3 regions of the Enterobacter cloacae complex sp. ECNIH7 genome follow, and region 2 is predicted to be linked to each of the others. Evidence: predicted binding sites of a transcription regulator. Region 2 holds the regulator's gene; each other region holds the start of a gene.
The links. Region 2 encodes PurR, which represses purine synthesis genes. Its sites were predicted from a motif close to CANGCAAACGTTTGCNTG; they were not measured.
Positions count from the first base shown of each region.

Region 1: a site for PurR is predicted at 1,616-1,633, ahead of purT (formate-dependent phosphoribosylglycinamide formyltransferase). Genes of this name have one in related genera too.
Region 3: a site for PurR is predicted at 2,001-2,018, ahead of cvpA (colicin V production protein). Genes of this name have one in related genera too.

Region 1 covers NZ_CP017990.1:2,980,305-2,984,499, forward strand. The annotation lists gene ptrB (oligopeptidase B) at 1-763, opposite strand, end outside; gene WM95_RS14630 (tellurite resistance TerB family protein) at 849-1,496, opposite strand; gene purT (formate-dependent phosphoribosylglycinamide formyltransferase) at 1,667-2,845, shown strand; gene kdgA (bifunctional 4-hydroxy-2-oxoglutarate aldolase/2-dehydro-3-deoxy-phosphogluconate aldolase) at 2,887-3,528, opposite strand; gene edd (phosphogluconate dehydratase) at 3,568-4,195, opposite strand, start outside.
Region 2 covers NZ_CP017990.1:2,154,419-2,158,613, forward strand. The annotation lists gene punC (purine nucleoside transporter PunC) at 1-667, opposite strand, end outside; gene punR (DNA-binding transcriptional activator PunR) at 782-1,693, shown strand; gene purR (HTH-type transcriptional repressor PurR) at 1,712-2,737, opposite strand; gene cydH (cytochrome bd-I oxidase subunit CydH) at 3,035-3,124, shown strand; gene WM95_RS10725 (MFS transporter) at 3,288-4,195, shown strand, end outside.
Region 3 covers NZ_CP017990.1:3,495,541-3,499,735, reverse strand. The annotation lists gene folC (bifunctional tetrahydrofolate synthase/dihydrofolate synthase) at 1-1,137, shown strand, start outside; gene dedD (cell division protein DedD) at 1,127-1,819, shown strand; gene cvpA (colicin V production protein) at 2,074-2,562, shown strand; gene purF (amidophosphoribosyltransferase) at 2,596-4,113, shown strand.

The DNA of each region.
Region 1 (4,195 bases), 830 kb from region 2:
CGGCATCCAGCAGCAGAACTTCCGACGTCGTCGCGCTGGCAAGGAAGATAATCACATAGTGGCGTGAGGAGGTTTTATGCAGGCTGACATAGAACGTTTCGTCTTTCTCTTCATAAACCAGCTCGTCGTCAGCGGAGTCTGTTCCCACGGTATGTCGCCACACCTGGTAAGGCAGCAGCGTCGACGCGTGCTTTTTGACGTAGTAGACCGTCTCGGAATCATTCGCCCAGACAAAATCCGGGGAGACGTTTTCCAGCATTTCCGGATACCAGTTGCCGGTCTCCAGATTGCGAAACCGCAGGCCGTACTGGCGGCGGGAGAGATAATCCTCCGCCAGCGCCATCACCGCGTTGTCAGGGGAAATGGACATGCCGCCCAGGGTATAAAACTCGCTATGGGCGGCCCGCTGGTTGGCATCGAGCAGAATATCCCACTCATCCCATTCGGCGCTTAACACCGACTGACGCTGGTAGATGGGATACTCATTGCCGGGCTCGTAAATATGGCGATAGCGATAGCCGTTTTTGGTCCAGGGCGCGGAGATATCGCGCTGGGGAATACGCTGCACCATTTCATTCAGCAGCTGGTCCTGAAGCGTCTGCTGGCTGGACATGACCTTGCGGCCATAGTCGTTTTCCTCGTGCAGGTAGTCGAGTACCTCTGGTCGGGAGCGAGAATCGTCCCGCAGCCAGTAATAGTTGTCTATACGCGTATCGCCATGCGTGGTGATCGCATAAGGAGTACGTCGGGCTTTCGGTGGCATGTCATCATTCTTTTAAGTTTTACACCCTATAAGGTTGGCAAAACCCACGCATGATGCAAGCGAAACAGCGTCGCGACGGCAACGGCTATCCCTGTAACGCCTGTTTTTGCTCCCGGATATCCCGCTCAATACCCTCGCGCACGTCCTGAGGGATCTTTAACGCATCGCCCAGAGCGTTAAGGTAGCTTCGCTCCATAAAATGATCGATATCGATGGCGGCGCAGCTGAGGAAATAAAGCTCCAGCGCCTCTTCCTCATTTTTCACACTTTGCGCAAGACGCTGCGGCTCGAGCGGCTGTTCTATCGCCTGCGCCACCAGCACTCTTCCCTTCTCTTCAACACCGGCCTCGCGCAGCTGCTGCTCGATCGCCGATCGTTCCTTATCGTCAATATGCCCGTCGCTTTTCGCGGCAAAGACTAGCGCAAGAATGAGCCGTTCGGTACGCAGATCCAGCGGCGAGGTGTGCTCGCCGTAATGCGGTTCATCGCTGTGCGCGGTCCGTACCCTGTCCTTGTATTTATTCCACAGCACGGTGCCCGCGATGGCGCCGCCGCCGGCCAGCAGCGCGCCTGTACCATACTTTGCCAGCAGCTTGCGTGAGGATTTATTCGCGACCAGCAGGCCTGCCAGCCCGCCGAGCGCCCCGGGTACCAGCAGTTTGCTGAAGTCCCGTTCGCCAGACGATGTTTTCTGCCCTAACAGGGATTGCACTTGATTTAACCAGCCAGACATGGTTTCCCTCACTTAACGGTGAACATGTTCCACAGCGTAAGCGAGCGGGCGTCAGGAAATGTCTGGTCGGGCTAAAGAAGCGCAAATTTCTGCCCTCGCGTTTATCCCTGCGCAAGACAGACGCAAACGTTTTCGTTTATACTGCGCGCAACTTTTTCAGGGGGATTGTTATGATTCGTTTAGGAACTGCGCTGCGACCTGCGGCGACGCGAGTGATGCTGTTGGGATCGGGCGAGCTGGGAAAAGAGGTCGCCATTGAGTGCCAGCGTTTAGGTGTGGAAGTCATTGCCGTAGACCGTTACGCCGACGCACCCGCCATGCACGTCGCCCATCGTTCTTATGTGATTAACATGCTGGATGGCGATGCCCTTCGTGAGCTGATTACGCGCGAAAAACCCGATTTTGTCGTGCCGGAAATTGAGGCCATTGCCACCGATACGCTGATCGCGCTTGAGCAGGAAGGCCAGCGCGTGGTGCCCTGCGCGAAAGCCGCAAAGCTGACCATGAACCGCGAAGGCATTCGTCGCCTGGCGGCAGAAGAGCTGGGATTGCCCACGTCGAGCTATCGTTTTGCTGGCGATAAGGCGGCATTCCTGCAGGCCGTTGAGGAGATTGGTTACCCGTGCATCGTTAAGCCGGTGATGAGCTCCTCCGGTAAAGGACAGAGCTTTATTCGCGACAGCAGCACGCTGGAAAAGGCGTGGGAGTACGCCCAGCAGGGCGGCCGCGCCGGCGCCGGTCGCGTCATCGTCGAAGGCGTCGTGAAGTTTGATTTCGAGATCACCCTGCTGACCGTCAGCGCCGTTGACGGCGTCCATTTCTGCGACCCGATTGGCCACCGTCAGGAGGATGGCGATTATCGCGAATCCTGGCAGCCGCAGCAGATGAGCGCCCTGGCGCTGGAACGTGCTCAGGAGATCGCCCGTAAAACCGTCCTGGCGCTGGGAGGCTATGGCCTGTTCGGCGTGGAGCTGTTTGTGTGCGGCGACGAGGTGATTTTCAGCGAAGTTTCCCCTCGCCCGCATGACACCGGCATGGTCACGCTCATTTCGCAGGATCTCTCCGAGTTCGCTCTGCACGTGCGCGCCTTCCTCGGCCTGCCCGTCGGCGGTATCCGTCAGTACGGCCCGGCCGCCTCGGCGGTGATCCTGCCGCAGTTAACCAGCCAGAACGTCACGTTTGATAATGTCGACGGGGCGGTGGGTGCCGGGTTGCAGGTACGTTTGTTCGGCAAGCCTGAGATCGACGGAACCCGGCGTCTTGGCGTGGCGTTAGCCACCGGGGATAACGTTGACGACGCCGTGGCGAGAGCCAAAGCGGCCGCAGCAAGCGTTAAGGTAACGGGATAAAAAAACGGGCCGAAAGGCCCGTTTTTCATGCGACGAGAGACTTACTGCTTCGCGCCTTCTACCGCTTCGCGAGCCAGTTTGGTGATGCGATCCCAGTCGCCCGCTTCCAGCGCATCCGCCGGAACCAGCCATGAGCCACCGATGCACAGGACGCTTTTCAGTGCCAGGTAGTCACGGTAGTTGGCAGGAGAGATGCCGCCCGTCGGGCAGAAGCGTACCTGAGAGAATGGACCCGCAATCGCCTGCAGCGCTTTGGTGCCGCCGTTCGCTTCAGCCGGGAAGAATTTAAACTCTTTCAGACCGTAGTCCATGCCCAGCATCAGTTCGGAGACGGTGCTGATACCCGGGATCAGTGGAATAGTGCCTTCGGTCGCGGCTTTCAGCAGCGACTCGGTCAGCCCCGGGCTAATGGCAAACTGTGCGCCCGCTTCGGTCACTTCAGCCAGCTGTTTTGCGTTCGTCACGGTACCCGCACCGATGATGGCGTCCGGCACTTCTTTGGCAATCGCGCGAATGGCATCCATCGCGCAGGCAGTGCGCAGGGTCACTTCCAGAACGCGAACGCCACCCGCAACCAGCGCTTTCGCCATCGGTACAGCGTGCTCCAGCTTGTTTACCACGATAACCGGCACGACAGGGCCAGTGGTCAGGATTGATTCTGCACTTGTTTTCCAGTTTTTCATCAGAGTTTTCTCTCGCCAGATCGTTAAAATCAAGTCGTCTTAAAACGTAATACAGGTAGCGCCCTGCTCCGCACCGGAGAGTTTCTCACGCAGCGCGCTGAACATTTCGCGTCCGGTCCCCACGCGCGATGCGCTCAGGTCAGGAATATGGGGCTGACGTGCCGCCAGCTCGGCGTCATCGACCAGCAGGGTTAACTCACCTGTCTGACCGTTCACGCGGATCGTGTCACCGTCACGCACTTTCGCCAGTAAACCGCCGTCGTAAGCTTCAGGCGTCACGTGGATGGCTGAAGGCACTTTACCGGATGCCCCTGAGAGGCGTCCATCGGTTACTAACGCAATTTTGAAACGGCGGTCCAATAATACACCAAGTGGTGGCATAAGTTTATGTAATTCTGGCATCCCGTTAGCTTTAGGCCCCTGGTGACGCACCACCACTACGCAGTCTTTATCAAGCAGACCGGCGTCAAAGGCGGGTAATACGTCGTGCTGGCTTTCAAACACCACCGCCGGCGCTTCGATAACCTGGTTCTCTTCCGGTACGGCAGAGGTCTTCATTACCGCACGACCGAGGTTGCCGCTCAGCACTTTGGTGCCGCCATGAGGAGAGAACGGTTTGTCGATCGTGGCAATCACCTGCGCATCAAGGGACGCGCTCGCCCCTTCA
Region 2 (4,195 bases):
ACGCGAAGAAGCTTGCCGAGCAGGCGGCATAGATCAGGACATTCCCGCGATACGCTTTGGCGCTGAGCAGGGAAGTAAAGGTAATCGGCTTCGCGTCAGTATGCGCTTCTTTTTTATGCGCGGGCTTGAGGGCGAACGCCGGCAGCATCAGTACCAGAGTAATGGCAAACAGCGTGGCGAAAATGGCCTGCCAGTCGAAATGCGCGAGGATCCAGCTGCCCAGCAGGGGAGCGAGGGCAGGTGAGAGACCCACCAGCGGCATAATGGTGGCGAAAATACGGTTTGTGCGGTTAGCCGGGTAATAGTCGGTGACCAGCGCCTGCCAGGTCACGGCCGCGGCACAGACGCCCACGGCCTGAATAAACCGCAGCACCAGCAGCCAGGTGGCATCGCGTACCCATAACATTCCCAGGCAGCCCACCGCAAAAATGGCCAGGCCCAGCAACAGTACCGGTTTACGACCAAAGCGATCCGAGAGCGGTCCCCAGAGCAGCTGAGCGAAGGCAAAACCGGCGAGGAATAAACTCAGGCTGGCGCTGATGGCGGCAGCAGGCGTTTGTAAATCTTCCTGCATGGCGGCAAACGCCGGCAGGTACATATCGGTGGCCAAAAAGCCCAGCACGCTCAAGCCGCCGAGCCAGACTAAAAAACTGTTCCTGGGTTGCATTATTTTATTCTCCTGAGGAGGCAGGTATACATTGGCGCTGAGTGTAGGGAGTGCAAAGCCGCTTGTGAAACGCTAATATTTGGCGGGTGCATTCAAAAATTTTGCAGGCAGAAAATGTGGTCAGATTATTCTCTTGAAGTGGTCGATGCTGTTGCGCGTAACGGCAGCTTTAGCGGTGCGGCGCAGGAGCTGCACCGCGTCCCTTCGGCAATCAGCTACACGGTGCGTCAGCTTGAGGAGTGGCTGGCGGTTCCGCTGTTTGAACGGCGGCATCGTGATGTGGAATTAACGCCCGCAGGCGCGTGGTTTTTGAAAGAAGGGCGTTCTGTTATCAAAAAAATGCAGATCACCCGCGAACAGTGTCAGCAGATCGCTAACGGCTGGCGGGGACATCTTTCCATCGCGGTGGACAACATCGTTAAACCCGAGCGCACCCGGCAGATGATCGTCGATTTCTATCGTCATTTTTCTGACGTCGAGCTGCGGGTCTCGCAGGAGGTGTTTAACGGCGTCTGGGATGCGCTGGCGGACGGCAGGGCAGAGATGGCGATTGGGGCCACGCAGGCGATCCCGGTCGGGGGACGTTACGCCTTTCGCGATATGGGAATGCTGAGCTGGAAATGCGTGGTGGCAAGCGACCATCCGCTGGCGGCGATGGAAGGGCCGCTGAGCGATGACACGCTGCGCAACTGGCCGTCGCTGGTGCTGGAAGATACGTCCCGTTCATTGCCCAAGCGTATCACCTGGCTTCTCGACAACCAGCGGCGGGTGGTGGCCCCTGACTGGGAATCGTCGGCGACGTGCCTCAGCGCCGGGCTGTGCGTCGCGATGGTGCCCGTTCATTTCGCGCGTCCGCGCATCGATACCGGAGAGTGGGTTGAGCTGACGCTGGAGAATCCGTTCCCGGATGCGGCCTGCTGCCTGACATGGCAGCAAAATGATGTCTCGCCTGCGATGGCCTGGCTGCTGGATTATCTGGGAGACAGCGAAACGCTGAACCGGGAATGGTTACGGGAGCCAGCGTAGCTGGCCCCCGTAAAGCGATTAACGACGGTAGTCGCGGAACGGACCATCCGCAACGGAACGGCGTTCGATAAGACGCGGGTGAACTTCAATGGACTGCGACTCTTCACGCTTGTTGACGATTCTGTCCATCAGCATGTTAAAGGCCGTTTCGCCCAGCGAGTCTTTTGGCTGGTGAATGGTGGTCAGCGCCGGGGTGAAGAAGCGCGCGTTACGCACGTTGTCATACCCGATCACGGAAATATCCTGCGGTACGCGCAGGCCCAGCTCGTCGGCAGCGCAGAGCGCGCCCATGGCCATGATGTCGCCTCCGCAGAACACGGCGGTCGGACGGTGCGGCTGGGAGACGATCTGCTGCATCGCGCGGTAGCCCGATTCCGGCTCAAAGTCGCCCTGCACAATCCAGTTTTCCGGCACGTTGATCAACGCTTCTTCCATCGCTTTCATAAAACCGGCCAGACGGCCCGCGCCGGTGTTGCGCTCCAGCGGACCGGGGATCACGCCAATCTCGCGGTGACCGCGTTCGATCAAATAACGACCGGCCATATAGCCGCCTTCAAAGGCGTTATCGATAACAGAATCGGTGAAGTCTGCGCGCGCTTCGCCCCAGTCCATCACCACCATTGGAATATGGCGATACTCTTCCAGCATCGACAGCACTGACTCCGGATACTCGGAGCACATTACCAGCAGGCCATCAACGCGCTTTTGCGCCATCATCGACAGGTAGGCACGCTGTTTTTCAATGCTGTTCCACGCGTTGCCCAGAATCAGGGTATAGCCTTTCTGGAAGCAGTTCTTTTCGACCGCTTCAATGATCTCGGCAAAATAGGCCGCTTCACTGCTGGTCGCCAGCAATCCAATGGACTTGGTGTGATTAACCTTGAGGCTGCGCGCAACCGCACTTGGCGAATAGTGCAGCTCTTTGATCGCTGCCCAGACGGCGTTGCGCGTCTCTTCCGCCACAAAGCGGGTTTTGTTAATTACATGTGATACGGTTGTAGTGGAAACGTTTGCGCGTTTTGCTACGTCTTTAATTGTTGCCATTAAATGTCACTCCAGACCATATCCTAAGCTCCTGAAAAACTTGAAGGTAAACGTTTGCCTTCTCTCACCCTTATCTCGCAATGTTGAATTGCGGCACGCCGGGAAAACGACACGGGACGTCAGGAGGGGGTCAATGGCCGGTACGCTAATAAATTTAGCGTGGAATTTTGTCCTATCTTGATGAAAAGGGGAAGAGGTAAAGTGGTTATCAGTATAAATCCAGGAAGATTTTTGACGTAATCTGTGCAAAAATGAGCAAGCTCACTTTTCGTGTGGGGATTAAAAGGAGAAAAATTGATGAGTTCCGATCTTAAGTTTTCGCTGTTCACCACCGTTGTTGTGCTGGCTCTGATTGTTGCGGCCGGTCTGACGGCTGCGCTGCACTGATTTACGCGGAGGGAGAGCCTTCTCCCTCCCGACTCCCCGGATTGTTACTTCTCTGGCAAAAATCTTTTGCCATTTTGTTAACTTCTCATTTTTTGTGATTGATGTCATGCTTTCCGCTTCTTTGTTCTGTGTCACCAAATGACACGGCATCCGGAGTTGACGCATGAAAATCAATTTTCCCCTGCTGGCCCTGGCGATTGGCGCTTTTGGGATTGGCACCACTGAATTCTCCCCGATGGGGTTACTGCCTGTTATTGCCCGGGGCGTAGATGTCTCTATCCCTGCGGCAGGGATGTTAATTAGCGCCTACGCTATCGGCGTGATGGTCGGTGCGCCGCTGATGACGCTTCTGCTTTCGCACCGCGCGCGCCGCAATGCGCTGATTTTCCTGATGGCGATTTTCACCCTGGGCAACGTGCTTTCGGCCATTTCGCCGGACTACACCACTCTGATGCTATCGCGTATTCTGACCAGCCTTAACCACGGCGCGTTCTTTGGGTTGGGATCGGTCGTGGCAGCCAGCGTGGTGCCAAAACACAAGCAGGCGAGCGCCGTGGCGACCATGTTTATGGGGCTAACGATTGCCAACATCGGCGGGGTGCCTGCGGCAACCTGGCTGGGCGAGGTTATTGGCTGGCGAATGTCCTTCCTGGCGACGGCCGGACTGGGCGTGATTGCGATGGTGGCGCTGTTCTTCTCCCTGCCGAAAGGCAGCGCCGGAGAACGTCCGGAAGTGCGTAAAGAGCTGGCTGTGCTGATGCGCCCGCAGGTGCTCTCCGCGCTGCTGACCACCGTGCTGGGGGCAGGGGCGATGTTTACCCTCTACACCTATATTTCACCTGTATTGCATGACATCACCCACGCAACCCCTCTCTTTGTGACCGCGATGCTGGTGCTGATTGGCGTGGGCTTCTCGATCGGCAACTTTCTCGGCGGGAAATTTGCCGACCGTTCCGTGAGCGGGACGCTTAAGGGCTTCTTAACCCTGCTGATAGTCATCATGGTTGCCATTCCGTGGCTGGCGCGCAATGAGTTTGGGGCCGCGATTGCGATGGTCGTCTGGGGAGCCGC
Region 3 (4,195 bases), 1.3 Mb from region 2:
CTCAAACCGGCACCTTTCGTGTTCACCGTCGCGGGTACCAACGGTAAAGGCACGACCTGCCGCACGCTGGAATCTGTCCTGATGGCCGCGGGTTACAAAGTTGGCGTGTACAGCTCTCCACACCTGGTCCGCTACACCGAGCGCGTTCGCGTGCAGAACAGCGAGCTGCCGGAATCGGCGCATACGGCGTCGTTCGCGGAAATTGAAGCCGCACGCGGTGAGATCTCATTAACCTATTTTGAATACGGCACCCTGTCGGCGCTGTGGCTGTTCAAACAGGCGCAGCTGGATGTCGTGATCCTTGAGGTCGGCCTCGGCGGACGTCTTGATGCGACCAATATGGTGGATGCGGACGTGGCGGTGGTCACCAGCATCGCGCTGGACCATATCGACTGGCTGGGACCGGATCGTGAAAGCATTGGCCGCGAGAAGGCAGGTATTTTCCGGGCGAATAAACCCGCCGTGGTCGGCGAGCCGGACATGCCGTACACCATTGCTGACGTGGCAAACGAGAAGGGCGCGCGTCTGCTGCGCCGCGGCGTTGACTGGCAGTATGAGGTTCAGGATAACGGCTGGCGTTTCAGCGATGCTCAGGGCGCGCTGGACAACCTGCCGCTGCCGCAGGTGCCGCAGCCGAACGCGGCAACCGCGCTGGCGGCACTGCGCGCCAGCGGCCTCGTGGTCAGCGAGCGGGCGATCCGCGACGGTATTCAGAGCGCAATTCTGCCCGGGCGTTTTCAGATTGTCAGCGAGTCACCGCGCCTGATTCTGGACGTGGCGCATAACCCGCATGCGGCGGCTTATCTCGCGGGACGTCTCAAATCGTTACCAAAAACCGGGCGCGTGCTGGCGGTTATCGGTATGCTTCATGATAAAGATATCGGCGGGACGCTGGCCTGCATGGAGAGTGTGGTCGATAGCTGGTATTGTGCTCCTCTGGAGGGGCCGCGCGGCGCGACGGCTGAGCAGCTGATGGAACATCTCGGCAAAGGCGCAATCTATAGTAGCGTGGCTCAGGCCTGGCATGCCGCGATGGCGGATGCTAAACCAGAAGATACCGTGCTGGTGTGTGGTTCATTCCACACGGTGGCACATGTCATGGAAGTGATGGACGCGGGGAGAACCGGTGGCGAGTAAGTTTCAGAACCGTTTAACAGGAACCATTGTGCTGGTCGCGCTCGGGGTGATTATTCTCCCGGGTCTGCTCGACGGGCAGAAAAAGCATTATCAGGATGAGTTTGCCGCTATTCCGCTGGTGCCGAAACCGGGTGACCGCGATGAGCCTGATATGCTGCCAGCGGCGACGCAGGCGCTGCCTGCTCAGCCTCCGGAAGGGGCGGCGGAAGAGGTGCGTGCAGGCGATGCCGCCGCACCGTCGCTCGATCCGTCACGCCTGGCGGCAGCGAGCAGCAGCGATATCGATCCGGTGCCGGTAGAGCAGCCTAAACCTGTTGAAAAACCGAAGCCGGTTGAGAAGCCGCAGCCGCAGTCGAAACCGCAGCGGGATAAAGCCGCAGAGCAGCTGGCTGCCGCGTCAGAAACCCCGCCGCCGGCAAAACAAGACGCGGCGCCGACCGGAAAAGCGTACGTTGTGCAGCTCGGCGCGCTGAAAAACGCCGATAAGGTCAACGAGGTCGTGAGCAAACTGCGCAGTGCGGGATATCGTGTTTACACTTCACCTTCCACGCCGGTGCAGGGTAAAATTACCCGTATCCTCGTGGGGCCAGAAGCGTCCAAAGATAAGCTTAAAGGTTCGCTCGGTGAGCTGAAGCAGATCTCCGGCCTGAGCGGTGTGGTGATGGGCTACAGCGCGAACTGATAAGATCTACCCCTCACCCTAACCCTCTCCCCAGAGGGGCGAGGGGATGGTTTGCTCCCTCTCCCTTGAGGGAGAGGGCTGGGGTGAGGGGGAATGGCAGACGTCCAAAGAGACGTAATGAGCCAACGGCGTTGAACATTTTTTCAGCGCCTTTTTTATTTACGCGCGGGAAGGAAATCCCTACGCAAACGTTTTCTTTTTCTGTTAGAATTCGCCCCGAACTGGATGACAGGGCGTTAAATCGTGGGACACATATGGTCTGGATTGATTACGCCATCATTGCGGTGATTGGTTTTTCCTGTCTGGTTAGCCTGATCCGTGGCTTTGTTCGTGAAGCGTTATCGCTGGTAACCTGGGGTTGTGCTTTCTTTGTTGCCAGTCATTACTACACTTACCTGTCTGTCTGGTTCACGGGCTTTGAAGATGAACTGGTCCGAAACGGAATTGCAATCGCGGTGCTGTTTATCGCAACGCTGATTGTCGGCGCTATCGTGAATTACGTGATAGGTCAGCTGGTCGAGAAAACCGGTCTGTCAGGAACGGACAGGGTGCTCGGGATCTGTTTCGGGGCGTTACGAGGCGTGCTGATTGTGGCCGCGATCCTGTTCTTCCTGGATACCTTCACCGGGTTCTCCAAAAGCGAAGACTGGCAGAAATCGCAGCTCATTCCAGAGTTCAGCTTCATCATCAGATGGTTCTTTGACTATCTGCAAAGCTCGTCGAGTTTTTTGCCCAGGGCATAAACCCTGAGATGTGGCTTAACGAGGAAAAGACGAATGTGCGGTATTGTCGGTATCGCCGGTTTCATGCCGGTAAACCAGTCGATTTATGACGCGTTAACGGTGCTTCAGCACCGTGGGCAGGATGCTGCGGGTATCATCACCATTGATGCAAACAACTGCTTCCGTTTACGCAAGGCCAATGGCCTGGTAAACGATGTGTTTGAAGCCCGCCATATGCAGCGTCTGCAAGGTAATATGGGGATCGGTCACGTTCGTTATCCTACTGCTGGCAGTTCCAGCGCCTCTGAGGCACAGCCTTTCTACGTCAACTCACCGTATGGCATCACCCTTGCTCATAACGGCAACCTGACCAACGCGCATGAGCTGCGTAAAAAGCTGTTCGAAGAGAAACGTCGCCACATTAACACCACCTCTGATTCTGAAATCCTGCTCAATGTGTTCGCCAGCGAGCTGGATAACTTCCGTCACTACCCGCTGGAAGCAGACAACATCTTTGCTGCCATTGCCGCGACCAACCGCCAGATCCGCGGCGCGTACGCCTGCGTGGCGATGATTATCGGTCACGGAATGGTAGCCTTCCGCGATCCAAACGGCATTCGTCCCCTGGTGCTCGGTAAGCGCGACCTTGGCGATGGCCGTACCGAATACATGGTTGCCTCTGAGAGCGTGGCGCTGGATACCCTGGGCTTCGAGTTCCTGCGTGACGTTGCGCCGGGCGAAGCGGTCTATATCACCGAGAAGGGCCAGCTGTTTACCCGCCAGTGTGCCGATAATCCGGTCAGCAACCCGTGCCTGTTTGAATACGTTTACTTCGCCCGCCCGGATTCCTTCATCGACAAGATTTCCGTCTACAGCGCGCGCGTCAACATGGGCACCAAGCTGGGCGAGAAAATTGCCCGCGAGTGGGACGATCTCGACATCGACGTGGTTATTCCTATCCCGGAAACCTCCTGCGATATCGCGCTGGAGATCGCCCGCATTCTGGATAAGCCATACCGTCAGGGCTTCGTGAAGAACCGCTACGTTGGCCGCACCTTTATCATGCCGGGCCAGCACCTGCGCCGTAAGTCCGTGCGCCGCAAGCTGAATGCCAACCGCGCGGAATTCCGCGACAAGAACGTTCTGCTGGTGGATGACTCCATCGTTCGCGGCACCACCTCTGAGCAGATTATCGAGATGGCGCGCGAAGCGGGTGCGAAGAAAGTCTACCTGGCCTCTGCCGCGCCGGAGATTCGCTTCCCGAACGTGTACGGCATCGATATGCCAACCGCCAACGAGCTGATCGCTCACGGCCGTGAAGTGGATGAAATTCGCCAGATCATCGGTGCCGACGGCCTGATTTTCCAGGATCTGAACGATCTCATCGACGCGGTGCGTGCCGAGAACCCGGAAATTCAGCAGTTTGAATGCTCCGTGTTCAACGGTATTTACGTGACCAAAGACGTTGACCAGCAGTACCTCGACTATCTTGATTCTCTGCGCAACGACGATGCGAAAGCCGTCCAGCTGCAGAACGATCTCGAAAGCTTAGAGATGCACAACGAAGGTTGATGCTCCGGCAGGTGAGGGTGAATGCCCTCACTTGCAACTCCCCGCAAAATCCTGCACAGTCTGCCCTGAAATCAGTAAGGGC